Regions from separate parts of the Bacillus inaquosorum genome, predicted to be linked through region 1. Evidence: riboswitches for the same ligand, from Rfam matches in the RefSeq annotation. Region 1 holds a riboswitch; each other region holds the start of a gene.

Region 1 (8,207 bases):
CAAACTTTATATTATACTGGTCGTGATTCCGGCAATCGTCATCAGCTTTTTCGTATATGAAAAAGAAAAAGATACAATAGCTGCAGAACATAAGCAAGAAGCTAGTGTCCTGCTGAACCTTCACCGCAACAAAATCAATTATTTAATCGGAGAAACAAAGGCGAGAATGACCTCCTTGTCCATCGCCATTGACAGACCGGTTGATATAAAGAAAATGCAGTCGATTTTGGAAAAAACCTTTGATTCAGAGCCGAGATTTTCCGGTCTCTATTTTCTGAACGCCAAAGGAGACGTTACCGTAAGCACAACGGAATTAAAAACGAAAGTAAACCTGGCCGACAGATCTTTTTTTACAAAAGCGAAGGAAACAAAAAAGACAGTCATTTCAGATAGTTATTCGAGCAGAATTACAGGCCAGCCGATTTTTACCATTTGTGTTCCTGTTTTGGACTCAAAGGAAAATGTGACAGATTATCTTGTCGCAGCTATTCAAATTGATTATTTGAAAAACCTCATTAACTTGCTGAGCCCTGATGTTTATATTGAAGTGATAAACCAAGGCGGGAAAATGATTTTTACAAGCGGACAGGCCTCTCATGCAAAAGATCAGAAACCAGTCAGCGGATATCTGGATGATATCAGCTGGAATATGAAAGTATATCCGAACCCCGTCACAATAGAAGAACTGACGAAAAGCCTTGTGCTTCCACTTTCATGTATTATTGTTCTGCTGAATATCCTTTTTATTCTCGTGCTGTATTATTTGCTGAAGCGGCAGACCCAGCTGGAGCGGTCAGAAAATGAGGCGCAAAAATTAGAGCTGATCGGGACGCTTGCTGCCAGCACGGCTCATGAAATCCGTAACCCGCTCACCGGCATAAGCGGCTTTATTCAGCTGTTGCAAAAGAAATATAAAGGTGAAGAAGATCAGCTTTACTTCTCCATTATTGAACAGGAGATAAAGCGCATTAATCAAATTGTGAGTGAGTTCCTCGTTCTTGGCAAGCCGACAGCTGAAAAATGGGAGCTGAACTCGCTTCAGGATATTATCGGTGAAATTATGCCGATCATCTATTCTGAGGGCAACCTATACAATGTTGAAGTTGAATTACAGTATTTAACCGAGCAGCCCTTACTCGTAAAATGTACAAAAGATCATATTAAACAAGTGATTTTAAATGTAGCAAAAAATGGCCTCGAGTCAATGCCTGAAGGAGGCAAACTGACGATCTCCTTGGGAGCTTTGGATAAAAAGGCCATTATCAAAGTCGTGGATAACGGTGAAGGGATTTCTCAGGAAATGCTCGATCATATCTTCCTCCCCTTTGTCACTTCTAAAGAAAAAGGAACCGGTCTCGGCCTTGTTGTTTGTAAACGGATCGTGTTGATGTACGGAGGCTCTATTCATATCGAAAGTGAAGTGCGAAGGGGCACGGAGGTAACGATCACCCTCCCCGTATCCGCTTCATAACCCCCCTGACCGTGTCAGGAGGGGTTTTTATCTTCGTGAACGTGAATTGCCATTCGACTTGCTTGCTGTTCTGCCAGAAAAGAGTATTTTGATGAAACGCAACAGCAGTTTCAGAACCAAAAAAAACATAAAGAATACCAAAAAACCCTTTAAACCCTCAGTGGCATCTAAAAACTCCATATTCCCTCTCCCCGTTACTTTTTGCTGAATTTCAATAGCAAATACGATGACAATGATGACTGTAACGGTATAGATAAAGGACAAGGCTGTCATGCTCCACTTAGATAGCCATGTAAACACAGCGTGAGTGACGCCGAAAAAGAAAATGCCAAAAATGCCGATCACCCAAAAATGCATCTCTTTGTCGGTTAAATGAATGCCAAACATTCCGCATAATGAAATAAAAGCATCATGAAATTGATTGACCATTTCAGTAATGATAATCGCCAGTTCTTTCATCAGTTCCCTCTTTCATATGAATTTTTCCAGAAAAAAAGAGCGCTTCTGAAAAGCTCTCTCTTTATATATGCATCTGATAGCGCCGCTATTTATTTGCATCATATGCAGGCATAACATCTCTGCGGGGCCACAAGCCTAATTTCTTTACAAGGCCTTGAATCCCTTGGGAATGTTCGTTTTCTTGCATGAGCTGGTGATATTCATTTATTAAACAATCCAGCTCCTGACTGTGTCTGATCGTGTCATGCCCTGTAAATCCCTGCTTTCTAGCGGCATCTATCATTAACTTTCTTTTTTCATCAATAGACACCAACAATCTTTCTTGTTCAGAAGAACCGCCCATTCACTTCACCCCTCGCCGCTAAGAAATAGGAAACAAGTTTGATTGGGTTATTGTGCATTATTACAGATTATACTTTATTTGTAAACATATTTTCATTAAATAAGTTAATTTTTCAGGTATAATAGATATATTGATAGGATTAGAAGAACAATACCCAGGTGAAGAATATCTTAAACACACCGCCAGTCAGGAGGTATGCCCGATGAAGAAAAAGAAAGCAATCATGCTCGGAGCGGCAGGCGGAAAAGCGGTTTTAAAAAGGAAAAACCGAAAAAAATGTATCCAGCACATCACTATTTTTTTTCAAATGCTTCGCGATTGGAGAAACGGTGACTACCCCCGTTCACAGGTTAAAACACTTTTGCTTCTAAGTGCTGCCATCTTGTATATCGCCATGCCGCTCGATATCATTCCAGACGTTATCCTTGGTCTTGGGATCATTGACGATGCAGCTGTTCTAGGTTTGATTTGGACACTGATTAAAAAAGAAATGTCACAATATGAAAAGTGGCGTTTGCAATAAATATAAAAAGCCCCGTTCGATTGAACGGGGCTTTTCCTGCTTATTGATTCACGCTGTCTTTTTCATAAATCGGAACCCAGCCTTCAGTTGTGACAAAGATTCTCACAGCAACAACTTTGCGGTCCTCCTGAAGCGTGAAGTAATGGCGGATATTCTCAGGCACTGAGATTAAATCTCCAGGGTTTAAACGGACATCAAAAAACGTTCCGTCTTTGCCTTGAATAACAAAAATGCCGTGTCCGCTTACGATAAAACGGACCTCATCGTCTGTATGGTGATGCTCTCTTTTAAAGTTCTGAAGCAGTTCATCAAGTTTCGGATTGCTGTCTGACAAGGAGATAACATCCTGTGCTTTATAGCCGCGGCGGGCTGAGATATCTTTAATTTCAGTTTCAAAGGTATCGAGGATTTGCTGTTTTTCTTCTTCTGTCAGATCATATTTCTCTGAAAGCTGTTCCGGAAGATTTGTAATATCCCATTGCTCATAAATAACCTCTTGACGGTCCAGAAAGCTTGCAACTTCCTCTTGATTTTCAATCGTTGTATTCGCCTCATCATGAATTCGAATTGTTGCCATTTCAGTTCCTCCTTTTATTTAACCAGCTGATGCTGGAGTGTTTTCAATTTCAAATGGTAGCTGAACAAAAATTCATATGCTTCAAGCACTCTTTTTGCTTCAAATGCCGTTCTGCCCCAAGCGGTAATACCGTGGTTTCGGATCAGAACAGCTCCTGAATCTTCTGAAACCTCTTCGGCAAACAGTGCCGCGAGTGTCGGAATATGAGCCGGATTTTCAATGATCGGAACGGTCACTTCTGCATTCTCTTCCCACAGGCCGAGCGCTTTTATAATTTCCTGGCCTCTGAATGTGATTTTCTTTTGGTCCCCGTATAGCTCTGAAATCACATTATTGTTTACCGTATGGACGTGCAGGCAGCATCCGGCATTTGTTTTATTGTACAAATGTGTATGCAAGAGCGTTTCTGCTGACGGTTTCAAAGAATGTCCGCTCTCGGCAGGCTCTCCGTTTTGATCCACTAACAGAAAATCTTCGTCCGTTTCTTTTCGTTTATCTTTACCGCTTGCGGTTACGAGAAATGTTAAAGGCTCATCAGTAACCTTAATAGACAAATTGCCGCTAGTCGCCGGAAACCAATCTCGTTCGGCCAATTCCCGTTTTACTTCAGCGAGCTCTCGCCAGCGTTTTTGTTTTGCAGCCATTCCTGTACCTCCGTTACATTCTCAATATCTTTTCTTATCTCATTAAAATCTTGATACGGAAGATGATTCAGGTTCCGCTCTCGGCATTCGTTTAATAAGTAATCCCTTGCAAAGCAAAGGTCAGACAGCTTTGCCGCCTCCACATCTGTAACCGAATCACCGATCATGATGATATATTGGTTTGGCTCAGAAAGTTCATGTATCACCGACGGCTTGCAGCAGCCGCATTGGTTGCTGCATGTTCCCTTGCAAGAATGAGGCCAGTCAATATGAATATAGTCACTGTCAAATGACGCATGGTTGCAATAAATACGATCTTTCTCCACAATGCCTTCAAGCAATGGATACACAAAAAAGTCCATTCCTCCGCTTACGACATAAAACGGAAGCTCATGCTCCTTGACAAACGCTACAAACTCCCGAAAGCCTTCCCTGATTTTTGCATCTTCCAATACAAATCTTGTAATCTCTTCTTTTAAACTGCTTGGCAGAAGGCCGAACATCCGCCCGACACCTTCCTTGATCGAAAGCGTTTTGGAAAGTACGCCGTCTTTTAATGCCGTCCACTCCGGCGGAGCGAAAGTTTTCATGATACTTATAATGTTGTCGTTCATCGTGATGGTTCCGTCAAAATCACAAATAATTAAAGGCTTTCGAGTCGTCATACGGCTTCAACCTTTCCCCATTTATCAAGCGCAAGCTTCAGATCCTTACATTGTTCGGCTTTTTCATCAATCGGCTGAGCTTCTAAGACCGCATCAATAATGGCTCTGAATGCTTTACCCCCGCCTTGGGCGCCGTTCGGATGTCCGTGTACGCCTCCCCCGGCGTTAATAATATGATCTATACCGAAATCCCGCATTAAAAGCGGAACCATACCGGGATGAATGCCTGCTGACGGAACGGCAAATGTTTGATGAAAGGCATCCTCTCTCACACATTCTTCGTGAATCGCCAGCGCATCTTCTTTTGGAAGCGCAACCGAACCGTATGGAGATGGGAAGAGACTGAAGTCAGCACCGCAATACCGGTTTAATTTTCCGAGCAAAAGAGCGTGAGAAAAGCCGTAGAACGGTGAAGACGTAAACGCCCCGCTGACCGCTGGATGTGCCATAATCGGGATTGCGATTTCGGGATCTTCCGCTAGGCTTTGCATGACGTCCAAACCGTAAGCGAAGACATTAAACAAAAGCGCATCCGCTCCTAATTCGGCAGCGCGTCTCGCTCTGTCTTTCAGATCAGCCGTACGTCCAGTCAAATTGACAGCATACAGCGTTTTATGCCCGGTTTGCTCATACGTTTCTTTCAATATTTGCTTTCCTTCTGTAATTCTTGTTTCAAAAGGCGCCAGACCTGTCTCAAAGAAAATTTCATCGTCCTTAATCAAGTCAACTCCGCCAAGCGCCTGCTGTCTGAGCTGTTCTTTAATATCACTCAGGTCCCTTCCGATAACCCCTTTAAATATGCTCATTAACAGCGGTCTCTCAAACTCTCCCAACAGCTTCCGAATACCATATACGCCAAACTTCGGTCCCGGCAGTGTGCGCTTAAATGCTTCAGAGAAGTGAAGATCGATTAATTTGATTTTCCCGTCCAGCGACAGCTTGCCAAACACTGTTGTCAGCAAAGCCGGAATATCCTGAGAGAAATTCATTTCAGGATAGGCAATTGTGATCACCGCTTGTTTTCCTGATGCAAGAGTCCCCTCTCTCTCCTCGACCTTTATCACCCGTCCCTTGTGCTTTTGCATTTGCTCCTGTTTTACCAGGGGCAGATCAGTCCAGGAGCCTACTGTCAATCCTGTTGCGATTTGTTCTGCTTTTTTCTCTGCATCGGCTCCCGGTTCTGTCAGGAGATATGTTGCTAATAACTCACTCATGCCAGAGCTCCTTTCATTTTCATCCATATAAAAAAACCTCTTCAAACAGCAATCGCGTCTAAAGAGGTTTCGTTTCTCGTCCGAATCTTATCTCTCAGCCGCCAGCTGCAAGAATTAGCACCGTGCTTTACAAGTCGGTTGCCGGGCTTCATCGGGCTCGTCCCTCTGCCTGCTCTTGATAAGAAAATATAGATTTTATAAATTATTTTGAATTATCCCATCGTTATCAGATCTTGTCAATGCTTTTTTGGGTAAACAGGTTCAGTTTCCCAATTCGATAAGCGGCTTCCTTGAGTCTTTCTTCACTTGTCAGCAGTCCGACTCTGACGTAACCCTCACCATATGCACCAAAGCCGTTTCCAGCTGCAACCGCCACATTCGCTTTTTCCAGCAAAAGGTCTGAGAACTGCTCGGAAGTATACCCTTCAGGCACAGGCAGCCATGCAAAAAATGAACCTGCCGGAGCTGTCACATCCCAGCCGATTTCCCGGCATGCCGTGATCCAAGCGTTTCGCCTGCTTTCATATCGGGCATTTTGCTCCGCCACACATGCCTGATCAGCTAACAGTGCCGCCGCTGCAGCTTCCTGAGTCGCTCTGAAAAGACTGACAAACATATGGTCTTGATAAAGATTAATCGCTTCAATGACCGAAGCGTTACCGACGGCAAAGCCGACCCGCCACCCTGCCATATTATACGTTTTTGACAGCGTGTAAATTTCAATCCCGATATCCTTCGCACCCTCAGTCTGCAAAAAGCTTAAAGGCTTGCAGCCGTCAAACCCTACAGCGCCGTAAGCAAAATCGTGAACAACACAGATCCCGTTTTCTTTCGCAAAACTCACGGTTTCTTCAAAAAATTCAGAGGTAGCAACAGCTCCGGTCGGATTATTCGGATAATTTAAATACATCAATTTCGCCTGATCCCTCACTTCAGCGGCGATGCTGCTGTAATCAGGAAGAAACGCCCTGTCCTTTACGAGCGGCATCATTTCCATCTTCGCTTTCGCGAGTGTGACACCTGACCAATAATCAGGATAGCCCGGGTCCGGAACTAAAATCGTATCACCAGGATTCAGCAAGCATTGCGGGAGCTCGACCAGACCGGCTTTCCCGCCGAATAATACAGCGACTTCAGTTTCAGGATCAAGATCAATGCCGTATTCTCTTTTATAAAATGCTGCCGCTGCCGACTTCAGACTGTATGAGCCGCGAAAAGACGAATATTTATGATTTTCCGGATCAGTAACGGCTCGTTTCATTTCCTCAACGATATGTTCCGGAGTCGGCTGATCCGGATTTCCCTGTCCGAGGTTAATGACGTCGTGTCCTTCTGCGAGCTTTCGGTTCACTTTCTGCACCAGAGAAGCGAAGAATTGTTTAGGCAATTCCTTCAATACATGAGACTGTTCAAATTTCATCTATTCTCACCTTCTAAAAAATTCTTGAAATAATAGTCCATCATCATATATGGTTAAATGAAAAAAGTAAAGAAAAATTTGGGGTGTTAAAAAGATGAAATGGACGATATCTTGTCTTCAATTTGATATTTCATACGGTAAACCTTCGGAAAATATAAAAAAGGCTGAATTTTTAATCGAAAAAGAAAGTAAACATGCTGATGTTCTTGTTCTTCCTGAATTATGGACGACCGGATATGACCTGTCCAACCTTGATGAGCTCGCTGATGAAGACGGGCGTTCTGCTCAGAACTGGCTGAAGAAAACGGCAAAGAAACATGGCGTTCATATTGTCGCCGGATCGGTCGCTGTCAGAAAGGATTCTGATGTTTATAATACAATGTACATCGCGGATAAGGAAGGACAAATCATTAAAGAGTACAGAAAAGTCCATCTTTTTCAGCTGATGGATGAGCATGTGTATTTATCAGCCGGTTCCGAAGACGGCTACTTTGAGCTAGATGGCGTCAAAAGCTCAGGACTGATCTGTTACGATATCCGTTTTCCGGAGTGGATCAGAAAACATACGACGAAAGGAGCCAACGTGCTGTTTATTTCTGCGGAATGGCCCCTTCCCCGCCTTGATCATTGGAAAAGCCTGCTTATTGCGCGGGCCATTGAGAATCAATGCTTTGTCGCTGCCTGCAATTGTACCGGTTCAAATCCAGATAATGAATTTGCCGGGCATAGCCTGATTATTGATCCATGGGGGCGTATACTTGCTGAAGGCGGCCTGGAAGAAGGCATAGTACGAGCGGAAATCGACCTTCAGGAAAGCGTTGAAGTGCGGGAGAGCATTCCTGTTTTCGATGATATCAGAAAAGATTTATATTAAAAAATATATTGACAACT
Region 2 (8,207 bases), 200 kb from region 1:
TGTCTGCGATTCAGCAGGCTGAAGACCGCGACTTGTTCAGAACACTGATGAATGAGCTGAATGAACCGGTGCCTGAAAGTGAGATCATCCACTCTCTGGAAGAAGCTGAAAACTTCGTCAGTCAAATTGGTTTCCCTGTCATTGTCCGCCCGGCATATACATTAGGCGGAACAGGCGGAGGCATCTGCTCGAACGAAACCGAACTGAAAGAAATTGTTGAGAACGGCTTAAAATTAAGCCCGGTGCATCAATGTCTGCTTGAAAAAAGCATCGCCGGCTATAAAGAAATCGAGTATGAAGTCATGAGAGACAGCCAGGATCACGCCATTGTCGTTTGTAACATGGAGAACATTGATCCAGTCGGAATCCATACTGGAGACAGTATTGTAGTCGCGCCGAGCCAAACGCTCAGCGACCGCGAATATCAGCTCTTGCGGAATGTATCGTTAAAACTGATTCGCGCTCTTGGAATCGAAGGCGGATGTAACGTACAGCTCGCTTTAGATCCGGACAGCTTCCAATACTACATTATTGAAGTAAACCCGCGTGTCAGCCGTTCATCTGCTCTTGCATCAAAAGCGACGGGATATCCGATTGCAAAGCTCGCTGCTAAAATCGCAGTCGGCCTTTCATTAGATGAAATGATGAACCCGGTGACAGGAAAAACATATGCAGCATTTGAACCCGCTCTTGACTATGTCGTATCCAAAATTCCGCGCTGGCCGTTTGATAAGTTTGAATCAGCAAACAGAAAGCTCGGCACGCAAATGAAAGCGACAGGAGAGGTCATGGCGATCGGACGCACGCTTGAAGAGTCATTGCTGAAGGCTGTGCGTTCCCTGGAAGCGGATGTGTATCATCTGGAATTGAAAGACGCTGCTGACATTTCCGATGAGCTTCTTGAAAAACGAATTAAAAAGGCCGGTGACGAACGCTTATTCTACTTAGCTGAAGCATACAGAAGAGGCTACACGGTAGAAGAGCTCCATGAATTTTCCGCTATCGATGTCTTCTTCCTGCATAAGCTGTTCGGAATCGTACAGTTTGAAAAAGAATTGAAGGCACATGCTGGCGATACGGATGTGCTGAGACGGGCAAAAGAACTCGGATTCTCTGATAAGTACATCAGCCGTGAGTGGGAAATGAAAGAATCGGAGCTTTACAGCTTGAGAAAACAAGCGGGAATTGCGCCGGTCTTCAAAATGGTAGATACGTGCGCGGCGGAATTTGAATCAGAAACACCATACTTCTACAGCACATACGAAGAAGAAAATGAGTCTGTCGTTACGGATAAGAAAAGTGTGATCGTGCTTGGTTCCGGTCCGATTCGAATCGGCCAGGGTGTTGAGTTCGACTACGCGACTGTTCACTCTGTGTGGGCCATTAAACAAGCAGGCTATGAAGCCATTATTGTCAATAACAACCCGGAAACCGTTTCAACAGATTTCAGTATCTCAGACAAGCTGTACTTTGAGCCGCTTACAATTGAAGATGTCATGCATATCATTGACCTCGAACAGCCGGTGGGCGTTGTCGTACAATTCGGCGGGCAAACTGCCATTAACCTGGCTGACGAGCTTTCTGCACGCGGAGTCAAAATCCTTGGGACTTCATTAGAAGATTTAGACCGCGCGGAAGACCGGGATAAATTTGAACAAGCGCTTGGAGAACTTGGCGTTCCGCAGCCGCTTGGCAAAACAGCGACATCAGTTGATCAGGCGGTAAGCATCGCGAGTGACATCGGCTATCCGGTACTGGTGCGCCCTTCCTATGTACTAGGCGGCCGGGCAATGGAGATTGTTTATCATGAGGAAGAACTGCTTCATTACATGAAAAACGCAGTCAAAATCAATCCGCAGCACCCAGTATTAATTGACAGATATTTAACTGGGAAAGAAATTGAAGTGGATGCAGTATCTGATGGTGAAACAGTTGTAATCCCGGGAATTATGGAGCACATTGAACGTGCGGGCGTTCACTCCGGAGACTCAATCGCTGTTTATCCGCCTCAGTCTCTCACAGAGGACATTAAGAAAAAAATTGAACAGTACACGATCGCACTAGCCAAAGGGCTGAACATTGTCGGTTTGCTCAATATTCAATTCGTCTTGTCAAAAGGCGAAGTGTACGTGCTCGAAGTGAATCCGAGATCAAGCAGAACCGTACCGTTCTTAAGCAAAATTACAGGTATCCCAATGGCGAATCTCGCAACCAAAATCATTCTCGGTCAAAAGCTGTCTGCGTTTGGCTATACAGAGGGCCTTCAGCCTGAACAGCAAGGTGTATTTGTAAAAGCACCGGTCTTCTCCTTTGCGAAGCTGAGAAGAGTGGACATTACGTTAGGACCTGAAATGAAATCAACAGGTGAGGTCATGGGTAAAGATTCTACCCTTGAAAAGGCGCTCTATAAAGCCCTGATTGCTTCAGGCATTCAAATCCCTAACTACGGTTCCGTGCTTTTAACAGTGGCTGATAAAGACAAAGAAGAAGGGCTAGCCATCGCTAAGCGGTTCCATGCGATCGGCTACAACATTTTAGCCACGGAAGGAACGGCAGGTTACCTGAAAGAAGCTTCAATTCCAGCGAAGGTCGTCGGAAAAATCGGCCAGGATGGCCCGAACTTGCTTGATGTGATCAGAAACGGAGAAGCGCAGTTTGTCATCAATACGCTGACAAAAGGAAAGCAGCCTGCACGAGACGGATTTAGAATCAGACGTGAATCAGTAGAAAACGGTGTTGCCTGCTTAACATCTTTAGATACGGCAGAAGCGATATTGCGAGTGCTGGAAAGCATGACATTCCGTGCTGATCAAATGCCGGCAGTCAATACAAATCAGGAGGCGGCAGTCACTATATGAAAAAAGCGTATTTGACAGTATGTTCTAACCAGCATATTGCAGACCGGGTGTATCAAATGGTTCTGAAAGGGGAGCTTGTCCAAGGGTTTACAACCCCGGGACAGTTCCTTCATCTTAAAGTGAGCGAAGCGGTTACGCCTCTTTTGAGAAGGCCGATCAGCATCGCCGACGTCAACTTTGAAAAAAATGAAGTTACCATCATTTATCGAGTAGATGGGGAAGGAACAAGGCTCTTGTCGCTAAAGCAGCAGGGAGAGCTTGTAGATGTCCTCGGGCCTTTGGGAAATGGCTTTCCGGTCAATGAAGTCCAACCCGGAAAGACGGCTTTGCTGGTAGGAGGCGGTGTAGGTGTGCCGCCTCTCCAAGAGCTGTCGAAACGCTTGAACGAAAAAGGGGTCAAGGTCATACACGTTTTAGGATTTCAATCAGCAAAGGATGTTTTTTACGAAGAAGAGTGCCAGCAGTACGGAGACACGTATGTGGCAACAGCTGACGGAAGCTATGGGGAAACCGGGTTTGTTACAAATGTAATTAAACAGAAAAATCTAGAGTTTGACATTCTCCTCAGCTGCGGGCCGACACCGATGCTGAAGGCGTTAAAAAAGGAATATGCCCATAAAGAAGTCTACCTGTCTATGGAGGAACGAATGGGCTGCGGAATCGGCGCATGCTTCGCGTGTGTGTGCCATACAAACGAAAGTGAGACATCCTACGTAAAAGTATGTCTCGACGGGCCTGTATTTAAAGCTCAGGAGGTGGCGCTGTAATGCTAGAGGTGAAATTACCTGGGCTTGATTTGAAAAACCCGATCATTCCTGCATCAGGCTGCTTCGGTTTTGGAAAAGAGTTTGCGCGTTTTTATGATTTGTCTTGTCTCGGAGCAATCATGATCAAAGCTACGACAAAAGAGCCTCGCTTCGGGAATCCGACCCCTAGGGTAGCTGAGACTGGCGCTGGAATGCTCAATGCGATCGGTCTGCAAAATCCGGGGCTGGAAAGCGTCTTGCAAAATGAGCTGCCGTGGCTTGAGCAGTTTGATACGCCGATCATTGCCAATGTCGCAGGCTCTCAAGTCGAGGATTATGTTGAAGTCGCGAAGCATATCAGCAAAGCGCCTAATGTTCATGCACTTGAATTGAACATTTCCTGCCCGAATGTGAAAACAGGCGGAATCGCTTTTGGCACGAACCCTGAAATGGCTGCCGATTTGACGAAAGCGGTTAAAGAGGTTTCAGATGTGCCCGTTTATGTGAAGCTTTCCCCGAACGTGGCAAATATCACAGAAATTGCATCAGCGATCGAAGAGGCGGGAGCGGATGGTCTTACGATGATCAACACATTAATCGGCATGAGGCTCGATTTAAAATCAGGCAAGCCGATATTAGCGAATAAAACAGGGGGACTTTCCGGCCCTGCTGTGAAGCCGGTTGCCATTCGCATGGTGTATGAAGTCAGCCAGGCTGTCAATATCCCGATTATCGGTATGGGAGGCGTGCAGACGGCTGAAGATGCACTGGAGTTTCTTCTCGCGGGAGCAAGCGCGGTCGCAGTCGGAACAGCAAACTTTGTGAATCCTTTTGCATGTCCAGACATCATTGAACAGCTCCCTGCTGTTTTGCGCCAATACGGCTATCAAACAATTGAAGAATGCATCGGAAGGAGCTGGAATCATGAAAAACAACCTGCCCATCATCGCGCTTGATTTTGCATCAGTTGAAGAAACACTTGCATTCTTAGCGCCTTTTCAGAAAGAACCGTTATTTGTAAAGGTTGGAATGGAGCTTTTTTATCAAGAAGGGCCATCCATAGTTAAACAGCTAAAAGAAAGAAATTGCGAACTGTTTTTAGATTTAAAACTTCATGACATCCCGACCACTGTAAACAAAGCGATGAAGCGCCTTGCCGGTCTCGGAGTAGACCTCGTCAATGTTCATGCGGCCGGGGGCAAAAAAATGATGCAAGCAGCTCTGGAAGGTTTAGAAGAAGGTACGCCGGCTGGAAAAAAACGCCCGTCACTTATCGCGGTAACCCAGCTGACAAGCACATCTGAACAAATGATGAAAGATGAACTGCTGATCCAAAAGCCTCTGATCGACACGGTTGTGCACTACAGCAAACTGGCGGAAGAAAGCGGACTGGATGGAGTGGTCTGCTCTGTTCATGAAGCGAAAGCAATTTACCAAGCGGTTTCGCCTTCATTTCTGACTGTCACTCCGGGGATCAGGATGTCAGAGGACGCTGCGAATGACCAAATCCGCGTAGCAACACCTGCAATTGCAAGAGAGAAAGGTTCATCAGCGATTGTGGTAGGACGCTCGATTACAAAAGCGGCAGACCCGGTAAAAGCCTATGAAGCTGTCAGACTCGAATGGGAGGGAATCAAACAATGAAACAAATCATCGCAAAACATCTATTAGACATCCAAGCTGTATTTTTACGCCCAAACGAGCCATTTACATGGGCAAGCGGCATTTTATCGCCAATCTACTGTGACAACCGCCTTACACTATCTTTCCGGGAGGTCAGAAATGATGTCGCCGCAGGCATCAGCAAGCTTGTCGAAGAGCATTTTCCTGAAGCTGAAATGATTGCGGGAACAGCAACAGCCGGTATTCCTCATGCTGCTCTGGCGGCTGACCGTTTGAATCTTCCGATGTGTTATGTGAGAAGCAAGCCGAAAGCGCACGGAAAAGGCAATCAGATTGAGGGAGCTGTTCAAAAAGGCCAAAAAACGGTCGTCATTGAAGACTTAATCTCCACAGGAGGCAGCGTGCTTGAAGCTGCGGCAGCTTTACAAGCGGCTGGCTGTGAGGTGCTTGGGGTTGTCTCAATCTTTACGTACGGGCTTCCTAAAGCGCAGGAAGCGTTTGCGAAGGCAGAACTGCCATACTACTCATTAACTGATTATGATACGCTGACAGAGGTCGCGCTTGAAAACGGAAATATTCATTCGGACGATCTGAAAAAGCTGCAAACGTGGAAGCAAAATCCCGAGTCGAAAGATTGGTTTAAAAAATAAAAAATAAATTCCGGTGATGCACAGGGGCTTCAAAGCCTTGCTGTGCGTGAAAACAGGCCTAGAGGCCTGTTTTTTTATTAATCCTATAAAAAAAGTCGGGTTGACTTATGTTAGAATTGTGCTAAAATTTACTACAAATCTAAAAACTTATCAAGAGCGGCTGAGGGACTGGACCTATGAAGCCCGGCAACCTGCACAGTGTGTAAGGTGCTACTTCCAGCAAAATGAATTCCATTTTGAAAGATAAGGGCTACATGCTGTTCCTGTCTTTCTTTCCGCCGGATTGAAAGTTTTTTATTTTAAGAGGAAAAAAGGCTGTTTGCGATAACAGCAGCCGCACCACATTACAATTGGGAAAAGACAACCGGCAGAAAGCTACTGTTTGTTTGTCTCCGAAAGGAGGAAAGAAGAAATGTTAACGTACGATAATTGGGAGGAACCAACGATTACATTTCCGGAAGACGATCCTTATAAAGGAGCGCTGTCAGTTTTAAAGTGGGCATACGGCCATTACGGCAATCAGCTTGTTTATGCCTGCAGTTTCGGAATTGAGGGAATCGTTCTGATTGACTTAATTTATAAAGTGAAAAAAGACGCAGAGATTGTGTTTCTTGATACAGGACTTCATTTTAAAGAAACCTATGAAACGATTGAGCGAGTGAAAGAGCGTTATCCGGGTCTTAATATCATCCTGAAAAAGCCAGATCTTACCCTTGAGGAGCAAGCCGAAGAATATGGTGACAAACTGTGGGAAAGAGAGCCGAATCAGTGCTGCTATCTTAGAAAGGTTGTTCCTTTAAGAGAGGCGCTTTCAGGGCATCCGGCCTGGCTTTCCGGTCTGCGCCGCGATCAAGGGCCAAGCCGTGCCAATACAAATTTCTTAAACAAAGATGAAAAATTCAAATCAGTAAAAGTATGTCCGCTTATCCATTGGACTTGGAAAGACATTTGGAGATACACATCCCGGAATGAGCTGGACTACAACCCGCTTCATGACCAAGGATATCCAAGCATTGGCTGCGCACCTTGTACGGCTCCTGCTTTTACCGCAGAGGATTTACGCTCAGGCAGATGGAATGGTATGGCGAAAACAGAATGCGGATTGCATGAATAAGGAGCTGCAAAATGGAATTAGCCGCTATTTTATTTAGCTTGTTTTTCGCGATGAATATCGGTGCAAGCGGCGCTGCAGCTTCGATGGGAGTTGCTTACGGCTCTGGAGCCATCAAAAAGAAAACCTACGCTTTGATCATATGTGCAGTCGGTGTGCTGGCCGGGGCGGTCATTGGCGGGGGCGAGGTTGTAAAAACCATCAGCTCCGGCATTATCCCCGAGCAGACGATTACACTGACGATTGTTTGCATCATTATTGGAGCCGCTGCGCTGTCGCTCTTTACGGCTAATCTGCTCGGCATTCCATTGTCGACAAGTGAAGTAACAGTCGGCGCGGTTGTCGGAGTGGGAGTGGCTTACAAAGTATTGTTTGTGAACAATCTTCTGGTCATTGTGGCGTTTTGGGTTTTTGTCCCGCTGTTTGCTTTCGGCTTCACCTATTTTGTTTCAAAGCTGTTTAGCTATTTTAAGATTGAAATTAAGTCTTCTAAAAAGCAAAAAATCCTTGGCATTGTTTTGTTAGTTGCCGGATTTTTTGAAGCGTTCTCTGCCGGCATGAACAACGTGGCGAATGCCGTTGGCCCATTAGTAGCGGCCGGTGTGCTTGATGTCGCGAAAGGAACCTTGTACGGGGGAGTTTTTGTCTCCCTTGGCGCACTGTTATTAGGCCGGCGGGTGTTAGAAACAAACGGGAAGAAAATTACGAGATTCTCAAAAGGAGAAGGCATTCTCTTATCCGGTACAGGAGCCGGACTGGTGATCATCAGTTCTGTATTTGGGATGCCGGTGCCTCTGGCGCAAGTCACGTCATCGTCTATTATCGGAATAGGCATGGCAAAAAACGGTCCGAATGTGTTCCATAAACAAGTTGTTCAAACGATGCTGAAGGTATGGATCGTATCGCCGTTTTTATCTTTATCGATTTCTTATCTGCTTGTATCCTTGTTTTTAAAAGAGGATTATTATTCAATCTTTATCATGGTAAGCGTGCTTTTAGCGGCGGGCGGTGCCATCAGCCTGACGAAGGCCATTCGTAAAGAGAGACGCTCTGTCCACGAACAAGGCGGGGGAATCTGATCATTAATCTGAGTTATTTTATATGTTAACTAGGAGGAAATGGATATTATGAGCTTAGCACCACACGGAGGAACATTAGTAAACAGAGTAGATGAATCATATGATGTGAGCAGCATTCAAAAAGAAATTGAACTTGATTT
Region 3 (8,207 bases), 570 kb from region 1:
CATTTCTTTTGATTAAAAAAGCGGAAACAGGGTAATGACATAAGAAAAGGAGTGAACATATGGTTATTGTTTATATCAGCATCGCCGTATTGGCTATTTCTACTATTTTCTTAGGGGTTAATGTGATTCAAAACAAGAAAAAAATAGATCCCGCACTAAAAGAGCTCACCTCTGTTACGCAGGCAATGCAAAAACAAGTCGAAGGATTAAAGACGGAGGCGGAGCTGCTGACGCAAAAACAAAAGAAGATTCAGCAGGATGTCCAAATGAAAAAAAACGTATTTCAACAAACAACAGCTGAAGTGAAAGAAGTTCCTCAAGCAGTCAAAGAGGTGTGGAAGGCAGGACATTTAAATAGCAGATAAAGATGAATGATATCCCGTTGTTACGATCAGAATGGACAATGGGGTATCATTTTTAAGGAGGACTATGCATGATTGTAAACCGCCGCTGCTTAAAGGAGTTCGCAGAGAAACTACATTCTCTTCCTTCATCTCCTACAAAGACCGATTTACTCATTTCTCCATTTCGTCTCCATCAAGAAAACGAACTTGGCATCTATTATTCACCTCATAATGAATATATCAATCGTGCTGCCACAATTGTGATTACGGGAATCACGCCGGGGTTTTTTCAGATGAAAACAGCATACGAAACAGCCGCAGAAAGTCTGCGGCGCGGCCGGTCTCTTGAGCAAATGGCGGTAGACACGAAAAAAGCAGCAGGTCTCTCCGGTTCGATGAGGCATAACCTGATCAACATGCTGGATTTATGCGGGCTGCCGCAGGCTTTAGGCATTCAAAGCGCCTCACAGCTTTTTGGAGACTTGCGGCATATGCTTCATACCACTTCTGTTATCAAATATCCTGTCTTCTTTCAGCTAAAAAACTATACCGGCTACAGGCCGGCTATTTCTCGCTCTCCTATCCTAAGCACCTATGCTTTTGAGCACTTCCCTGCGGAGCTCAATAAATTGACAGAACCGGCTCTTCTCATACCGCTGGGAAAAGCAGCCGAAACAGTATGTGATACACTGATCAGCCAGCACTGCATCCGGAATTTGTTTTGCCTTCGCGGCTTTCCCCACCCATCAGGCGCAAACGGCCATCGTTTGAAACAATTCAACAAAAACAAAGAGCAACTAGAAAGACAAATTTGTTCCTTTGCTGCCTCAGGTTTGATTTCACTATAGAAAAGAGGAAATAAAAGGGATATCATAAACGAAAACACAAACTTGGGGAGTGGTTGAATGTTTCCTGTTTTAGAAACGGATCGGCTTACACTTAGGCAAATCACAGATCAAGATGCAGAAGCCATTTTTGTTTGTTTTTCAAACGATAAGGTGACACGCTTTTACGGACTTGAAAACATGAAATCTATAGAACAGGCAACTTCAATGGTTCAAACGTTTGCCGGCCTTTATCAAGAAAAGCGCGGTATACGGTGGGGAATTGAAAGAAGAGACACTAAAGAATTGATCGGAACAATTGGCTTTCATGCTTTGGCCCAAAAGCATAGGCGTACAGAGATCGGTTATGAAATCATCCCGGCGCATTGGCGAAACGGATTTGCATCAGAAGCCATTTCAAAGGTTGTATCCTATGGATTTTCTGCCCTTGGACTGACGCGTATTGGCGCAGTTGTATTTACCGAAAATGAAGCATCAAATCGCCTGCTCGTAAAAATGGGATTTCAAAAAGAAGGGATCTTAAGACAGTACATGTATCAAAATGGAGTCCCTTATGATACAAATGTGTATTCTATTTTAAAATCAAGAGAATGAACGGACGGCATTCTCTCGATCTGCATGTACATCCCCTTCCCTTTAAATGTCCGATTCAGGACCTGCACAAGCTATGACATCTTGATTCTTGATCACTTCCTTCAAGATTTTCACCTCTTATACTTATATAACTTACAAAGTAAATAAACTTTGAAACAAGTAAAAAAGATGCATAGTGGTAAATGCTGTTGTAAGCATGGAAATCCTTACATTACTGAATACATGATAAAAAGCGCCCCTGAAACAAGGCGCTTTCTGATTAAGATGCATATTGAGGAGACGTTTCCTCCTGTACTGCTTTTTCCTCAGGTATATGAATGCATTTCGTCATGACCGCACTCGCAAGATAAAGGATCGCAAAGATCCAGACAACACCTTGCGCCCCGATGAGACCGATGAACAGCCAAGCGAGCGCAGGGCCGACAAACGCTGATAAACCTGCAGCCAAATTCAATACAGACATGGCCGCTCCTTTGTCTTTTCCGGCCACCGTCGGCACAATTGCACCAATCGGCACATAGCCTGCCAGCAAACCTCCCCAAATAAAGCCGATCACGCTGACAACCGCTAAACTTCCGCCGGAGAAAACAGGTGCATAATATAATAGGACGGTGAAAATGCCGCAGCCGACTCCGCCGAACCAAATAACGGTATTTTTCCAGCCGAACTTATCGCCGACAATTCCAAAGATAAGGTTGAACACAATATTCCCCAGAAAAATCGTTCCCCAAATCTGCAGCCACACATTGGTTGAAATTCCATGCTGAGCCATGTGCATCGGCAAAAAGACTGGGAAACCATATGTACCAATGCTGTTGATAATTCTGATGATTCCGCCTGTAAGCACCCGCGGATTCGTAAAAAGAATGGTAACTCCTTTTAAAAGCTCCTCAGCTGTTTCTGATCTTTTTCTTTTCTTCTTTTCAAAACGGTCTTTATTGATAAACAATGCGAAGAATGCACCAAGACATACCCAGAAAATAGAGCTCCAAAGCGTATTCAAATAACCGAACGCTTTGATCGCGTAGCTTGAGTACCAAGCACCGAACACAAACATGCCCAGGCAATACGCAATCCAAAACCAGCCGACAGCGGTACTAAGCTTGTTTTGCGGTGTTCTGTAGATGACCCATGTCAAGAAAGAATAAGCAAAAAGCGGGTAGCCTAACCCTTTTACAAAGTAAGTCACATACATCACAGGAAGGTTCAGCTGTTCAAATCCAAACACGATAAAGGCAGCTGTACCGATCACATAAAACAACAGCCCCATAAACATCGTCCGTTTTGCGCCAAATGCTTCAAGACATACACCCGAAAACCAAGAAGCTATGGCAAGCGCAATCCCGTAAATGCTAAAAATTGAAGCGGATTGCTGAACGGTAAGCCCGTTTTCGATCAGAAAAGGGCTGAGCCAGCCTTGTTCAAGCCCGTCTCCCATCATAAACAAAACTACCCCTAAAAACCCCCAGGCAAGCCGCTTTGGTATTCCAATTTTATCAAACATATCTGTCTCCTCCTTAGATGCTAATATCAATTACCGTATTACCTCATTAAAGCTGAAAATTAGATAATTCCTCAAAACAGCAGCAAATGCCGCCTTATAACAACACTTTGCTTTCTGAACCTGAAAAAAAGCGCTGCGTTTGCTTCCATTCCTCATATAAAGCCAGTTCGGCCTGACAATCCTGCGGTTCTATTACCCGGACATTTGCTGACATCTCTTCCGTCAATTGAAAGGTTTCATTGCAAATGACTGCAGCCCCTACGACAGATGCCTGATGATATCCCTCTTGGACATAGATTTTTTTCTGAAGAAGGTCCGCGATATATTGAGTGAGCGCTTTGCTTTGGAATCCTCCTCCGCACACCCAAACATAGTCACGTTCAAACGGAGTAACCTCTGTTAATATATCAAAGTTCCATTTGATCGAAAATGCGATCTCTTGCAGCGCCGCACGTACAAAATGTGCTCTTTTTAAATGCGCTGAAAGTGGGGCATCAAAAAGAAAACCGCCTCTCGTTAACGCATTCTTTTCTGCCGATAAATAAGAACCGAGAGCCGCCACACATGCATTGTCTTCTTTAGCAATTGCAGAAATCTCTTCCTCCATCACTTCGTACGATTCATTCGGGTAAAAAATCTGTTTTAATTTTTGATAATTCAGGCCGGTAATTCCCGGATTTGTTTCCACAAGCCATTGGCTATGTTCTGTATGGCAGTTCAGCCAGGCTTTATGTTTTGTGTCGTCATGATCAGCAGTAATTTTGGTTATTGGCGTTGTTGTCCCAGATACGATGACGATGTCCTTAAGAGCAGCGCCGGTGCTTTTCACAGCCAGCTGTGTATCTCCGCCCCCTGCTATAACCTTTGCATGTATAGAAAGGCCTAATTCGGACGCATACTCATTTGTTATCGTTCCAATCGCTGTTCCCGCTCTTACAAGAGGCGGAAGGATTGATGGGGAGAAGCCGAATATGCCGCACATCTCTTCTGACCAAGTGTTTTGCTTCACATCAAACAGCAGGGTTTCGGTTGCCTGTGAGGGTTCATATGTCAATATTCCGCTCAGCTGGTACGTTACCCAATCACTGATGCTTGTAAAGCTTGCCGTTTTTTCCCATAAAGAGGGCTGGCGTTCTTTTAAACCATAAAGCTTGAGCGCAGAAAAAAGTGCGGTCGGCAGGCGGCCTGTGCAGCTGTATATCTCTTCCTGATTGGGTATGCTCTCCTCCCACTCACGGCCACGGTTATCAATGTTCGGCAGCCCTAGAAAAGAGTCGCCGTTCTGATCAATCAGAACAATCCCCTGTCTTTGACTCGTCGATGTCAAACCTATTATGTCAATATCATGCGAACGGGAAAGCGCACGTTTTGCCAATCTCATGACTTGCTTCCACAGCACCTGAGGAGAAAAATAACGGCTGTCCGGGTAAAGCGTCTCGGTGGCATACACGATGTCCTCCCGTTCAACCGTTTGAACACTGCCTGATACACTCACGATCGCTACTCTCGCATTGCCTGTGCCGATATCAAAAACGAGATAGCCTTTTTGTTTTTTCATTCCGTTAGCCTCCTTTCTTATGCCTCTGTTTTTAGCTTATCTTTGTTATACAATGTCGGAATATTAAGAGTTTTTTCAACCTTCCATTTTTTGAGGGCTTCATTCAGGATCGTCACGTGATGATCCTCCACTTCAAAGGTTGCTCCAGCGAGATGCGGTGTTGCCAGAACATTAGGCAATGAAATCAATTTGTAATCCGATTCCTCTGGAGGTTCATGATAAAAAACGTCTAAAATGGCTCCTCTGATTTTATGTTCTTTTAATACAGATAAAAGATCGTCACGGTTTACCACAACCGCTCTTGAAGTATTGACGAAAATCGCACTCTCTTTCATCAGATCTAAATATGCCCGATCAATCAGTCCAAGTGTTTCCTCGGTACGAGGCAGATGGACAGAAACGATATCACTGTCTGAAAAAACCGTTTTAAGAGATACTTTTTCATATTGAGGATGATCGTCTTGTACGTATGGATCGTAATACTTTATTTTACAGTCGAACGCAGTCAGCAGTTTTGCAATCCTTTGACCAACGGCGCCAAACCCAACCATGCCGACCGTTTTTCCCGTTAATTCATTTCCTTTAAATTTGACATAAGCCTGCAGGTAATCACTGTCCCACTTTCCATCCTTCAGCCATTGATTCGAGGTGCTGGTATGGCGGAGAAAGGAAATCACATTACCGATAAACATTTCAGCAACGGCTTGCGCATTCCGCCCGGGTGTATAAAAAACGGGAATGCCTCTTTTTGATGCTGCGGCCACATCCACATTGGAGGGCATTCCCCTGCACACACCGACAAATGAAAGTTCGGGAACAGAAGCAAATACGCTGTCTGTTACTTGATCAAGCTCAGTAATCAAGCCTTTTGCATTTGTTTCTTTTAATAGCTGAATGATTTCATCTTCCCGGTATGCCCGGCCTTGCTCCTTCCAGGTGTGATAAGCAACCGAGCCGAACAATTTTTCAAGCTCTTTGCGTCCTTCTTCGTTGTACGGCGCTGTAACCAAAACCGTCATGGTGCAAAACATCCTTTTCATCATATTTTTTCATAAAAAAATCTCTTTCCGAAGATGGAAAGAGATTCATATATAGGCGTGCCCTGTTACAGACAGACGCCGGTATAAACCTTGCTTTCCTATCTTTCAAGCTGACGCTTGCTGGAATTGGCACAATAATGTTGCCGAGGTTTCATAGGGCCAGTCCCTCCACCTCTCTGGATAGAAAATGTTGAGTATGTAATTTTCAGAATGAAGAATACGTTTATCATAAAGAAGTCTCAGATTGATGTCAATCTCTTTTTTCAGAATTGACGTTATCATCCGAAATGTTATAATTCTTACAAAATATCTAACTAGAGAGAGGAACTGGGCCATGAAATCTTTTGCAACACAACAAAACGGCATTTTCAAATCCGTTTGCTCGCTTGACTGCCCGGATCAGTGCGGATTATTAATACATAAAAAAGACGGAAAAATTGTGAAAGTGCAAGGTGATCCCGACCATCCTGTTACGGCCGGAAACATATGCAACAAAGTCCGAAACATGACGGAGCGCATCTATGATGAAAAGCGGCTGACTACACCGCTTAAACGGACAGGTGCGAAAGGTCAGGCGATATTTGAACCGATTTCTTGGGATGAGGCAATTGATACCATTACCTCCCGCTGGAAACAGCTGATTGATGAAGAGGGAGCTGAAAGCATACTCCCGTACAGCTTTTATGGAAATATGGGAAAATTAACAGCTGAAGGTATGGACCGCCGCTTCTTTTACCGCATGGGTTCAAGTCAGCTCGAACGGACAATTTGCAGCAAAGCGGGATCTGAGGGCTATAAATATACAATGGGTATAAGTGCGGGAATTGATCCTGAGGAAACCATTCATACGAAACTATTTATTTTTTGGGGAATCAACGCGGTCAGCACAAACATGCACCAAATTACAATCGCCCAAAAAGTACGAAAACAGGGTGCCAAAATTGTCGTGATTGATGTGCATAAAAATCAGACAGGGCGTCTCGCCGATTGGTTTATTCCCATAAAACCCGGAACCGACAGCGCACTTGCCCTTGGCATCATGCACATTTTATTTAAAGAAAACCTTCATGATGAAGCATTTCTGTCTGAATACACGGTCGGCTATGAAGATCTCCGTGAACACGTGAAACAGTATGATCCGGAAAAGGTGTCACTGATTACCGGTGTCAGCACTGAAGATATTTATCAGCTGGCAAGAATGTACGGCGAATCCTCCCCTTCTTTTATCAGAATCGGAAACGGAATCCAGCATCACGATAACGGCGGGATGATTGTAAGGACGATTGCCTGTCTTCCGGCAATCACTGGCCAATGGCTGCACAAAGGGGGCGGCGCAATTAAGCATAACAGCGGAATTTTAGAATATAACACGAATGCCTTGCAGCGGCCTGACTTACTGAAAGGGCGCACACCGAGATCGTTTAATATGAATCAGCTTGGCAAAGTGCTTTTGGAAACAGATCCGCCTATTCGCTCTCTTTTTATTTACGGGACGAACCCGGCCGTTGTCGCGCCGGAAGCGAACAAAGTCAGACAGGGCTTGCTGCGGGAAGACCTATTTACTGTAGTTCATGATTTGTTTTTGACGGAAACGGCTGCATACGCAGACATTGTCCTGCCTGCAACATCCGCTTTTGAAAATACCGATTTTTATACCTCCTACTGGCACCATTACATTCAGCTTCAGCAACCGGTGATTGAGAGATATGGTGAAAGCAAGTCTAACACTGAAGTGTTCCGATTACTGGCTGAAGCAATGGGATTCACAGACCAAGAGCTCAAGGACTCAGATGAAGAATTGATTCGCCAGGCGCTTGATCATCCAGATAATCCGTATTTGGCGGAGATTGATTACGATTCACTTACTAAGCACTCATTTATGAAAGCGAAACGCAAAAAGCCGCTGTTTCCAGGCAAACTTCCGACTCCAAGCGGAAAAATAGAATTATATTCAGAAAAAATGAAACAAGACGGTTTCCCGGCATTACCGACATATACGCCTCTTGTATCTGATAATGAACATCCGTTTATGTATGTTCCGGCGCCAAACCATAATTTCTTAAACTCAACGTTTTCCAACAACGAAAAACACATCAGGCTTGAAAAGACGCCAAAGCTCTTTATCAATACAAAAGATGCTGATGAACACGGAATCGTTGATGGGGATCCTGTACGAATTTGGAACAGCCGGGGAGAATGCGAGCTGACCGCTGCAGTCGGGGAACAAGTGCTGCCCGGTGTTGTCGTCAGTCAAGGATTATGGGCGGATGAACCAGGAAAAAAACAGCTTGTAAACGCGCTTACCCCGGATCGCTTATCCGA

What was found. Region 1 has a riboswitch for S-adenosylmethionine ahead of mtnW (2,3-diketo-5-methylthiopentyl-1-phosphate enolase). Riboswitches for the same ligand answer to the same signal wherever they lie in the genome.
Region 2: it holds a riboswitch for S-adenosylmethionine, as region 1 does, so the genes downstream of both, M1M80_RS08605 (phosphoadenylyl-sulfate reductase) here and mtnW (2,3-diketo-5-methylthiopentyl-1-phosphate enolase) in region 1, are expected to answer to the same signal.
Region 3: it holds a riboswitch for S-adenosylmethionine, as region 1 does, so the genes downstream of both, M1M80_RS10205 (2-hydroxyacid dehydrogenase) here and mtnW (2,3-diketo-5-methylthiopentyl-1-phosphate enolase) in region 1, are expected to answer to the same signal.

What each region holds. Positions count from the first base shown of each region.
Region 1 covers NZ_CP096592.1:1,535,611-1,543,817, reverse strand. The annotation lists gene kinD (sporulation kinase KinD) at 1-1,471, shown strand, start outside; gene M1M80_RS07605 (hypothetical protein) at 1,499-1,930, opposite strand; gene spo0E (aspartyl-phosphate phosphatase Spo0E) at 2,016-2,273, opposite strand; gene M1M80_RS07595 (YkvA family protein) at 2,476-2,796, shown strand; gene mtnD (acireductone dioxygenase) at 2,837-3,373, opposite strand; gene M1M80_RS07585 (methylthioribulose 1-phosphate dehydratase) at 3,388-4,017, opposite strand; gene mtnX (2-hydroxy-3-keto-5-methylthiopentenyl-1-phosphate phosphatase) at 3,975-4,682, opposite strand; gene mtnW (2,3-diketo-5-methylthiopentyl-1-phosphate enolase) at 4,679-5,896, opposite strand; SAM riboswitch class I at 5,981-6,081, opposite strand; gene mtnE (methionine-glutamine aminotransferase) at 6,123-7,316, opposite strand; gene M1M80_RS07565 (carbon-nitrogen family hydrolase) at 7,411-8,190, shown strand.
Region 2 covers NZ_CP096592.1:1,733,831-1,742,037, forward strand. The annotation lists gene carB (carbamoyl-phosphate synthase (glutamine-hydrolyzing) large subunit) at 1-2,858, shown strand, start outside; gene pyrK (dihydroorotate oxidase B electron transfer subunit) at 2,855-3,625, shown strand; gene M1M80_RS08590 (dihydroorotate dehydrogenase) at 3,625-4,560, shown strand; gene pyrF (orotidine-5'-phosphate decarboxylase) at 4,529-5,248, shown strand; gene pyrE (orotate phosphoribosyltransferase) at 5,245-5,877, shown strand; SAM riboswitch class I at 6,022-6,127, shown strand; gene M1M80_RS08605 (phosphoadenylyl-sulfate reductase) at 6,290-6,991, shown strand; gene cysP (sulfate permease) at 7,003-8,067, shown strand; gene sat (sulfate adenylyltransferase) at 8,116-8,207, shown strand, end outside.
Region 3 covers NZ_CP096592.1:2,103,027-2,111,233, forward strand. The annotation lists gene M1M80_RS10180 (DUF948 domain-containing protein) at 60-365, shown strand; partial or broken gene M1M80_RS10185 (hypothetical protein) at 434-1,206, shown strand; gene M1M80_RS10190 (GNAT family N-acetyltransferase) at 1,250-1,783, shown strand; gene M1M80_RS10195 (MFS transporter) at 2,043-3,287, opposite strand; gene M1M80_RS10200 (FGGY-family carbohydrate kinase) at 3,382-4,845, opposite strand; gene M1M80_RS10205 (2-hydroxyacid dehydrogenase) at 4,863-5,888, opposite strand; SAM riboswitch class I at 5,981-6,072, opposite strand; gene M1M80_RS10210 (molybdopterin oxidoreductase family protein) at 6,220-8,207, shown strand, end outside.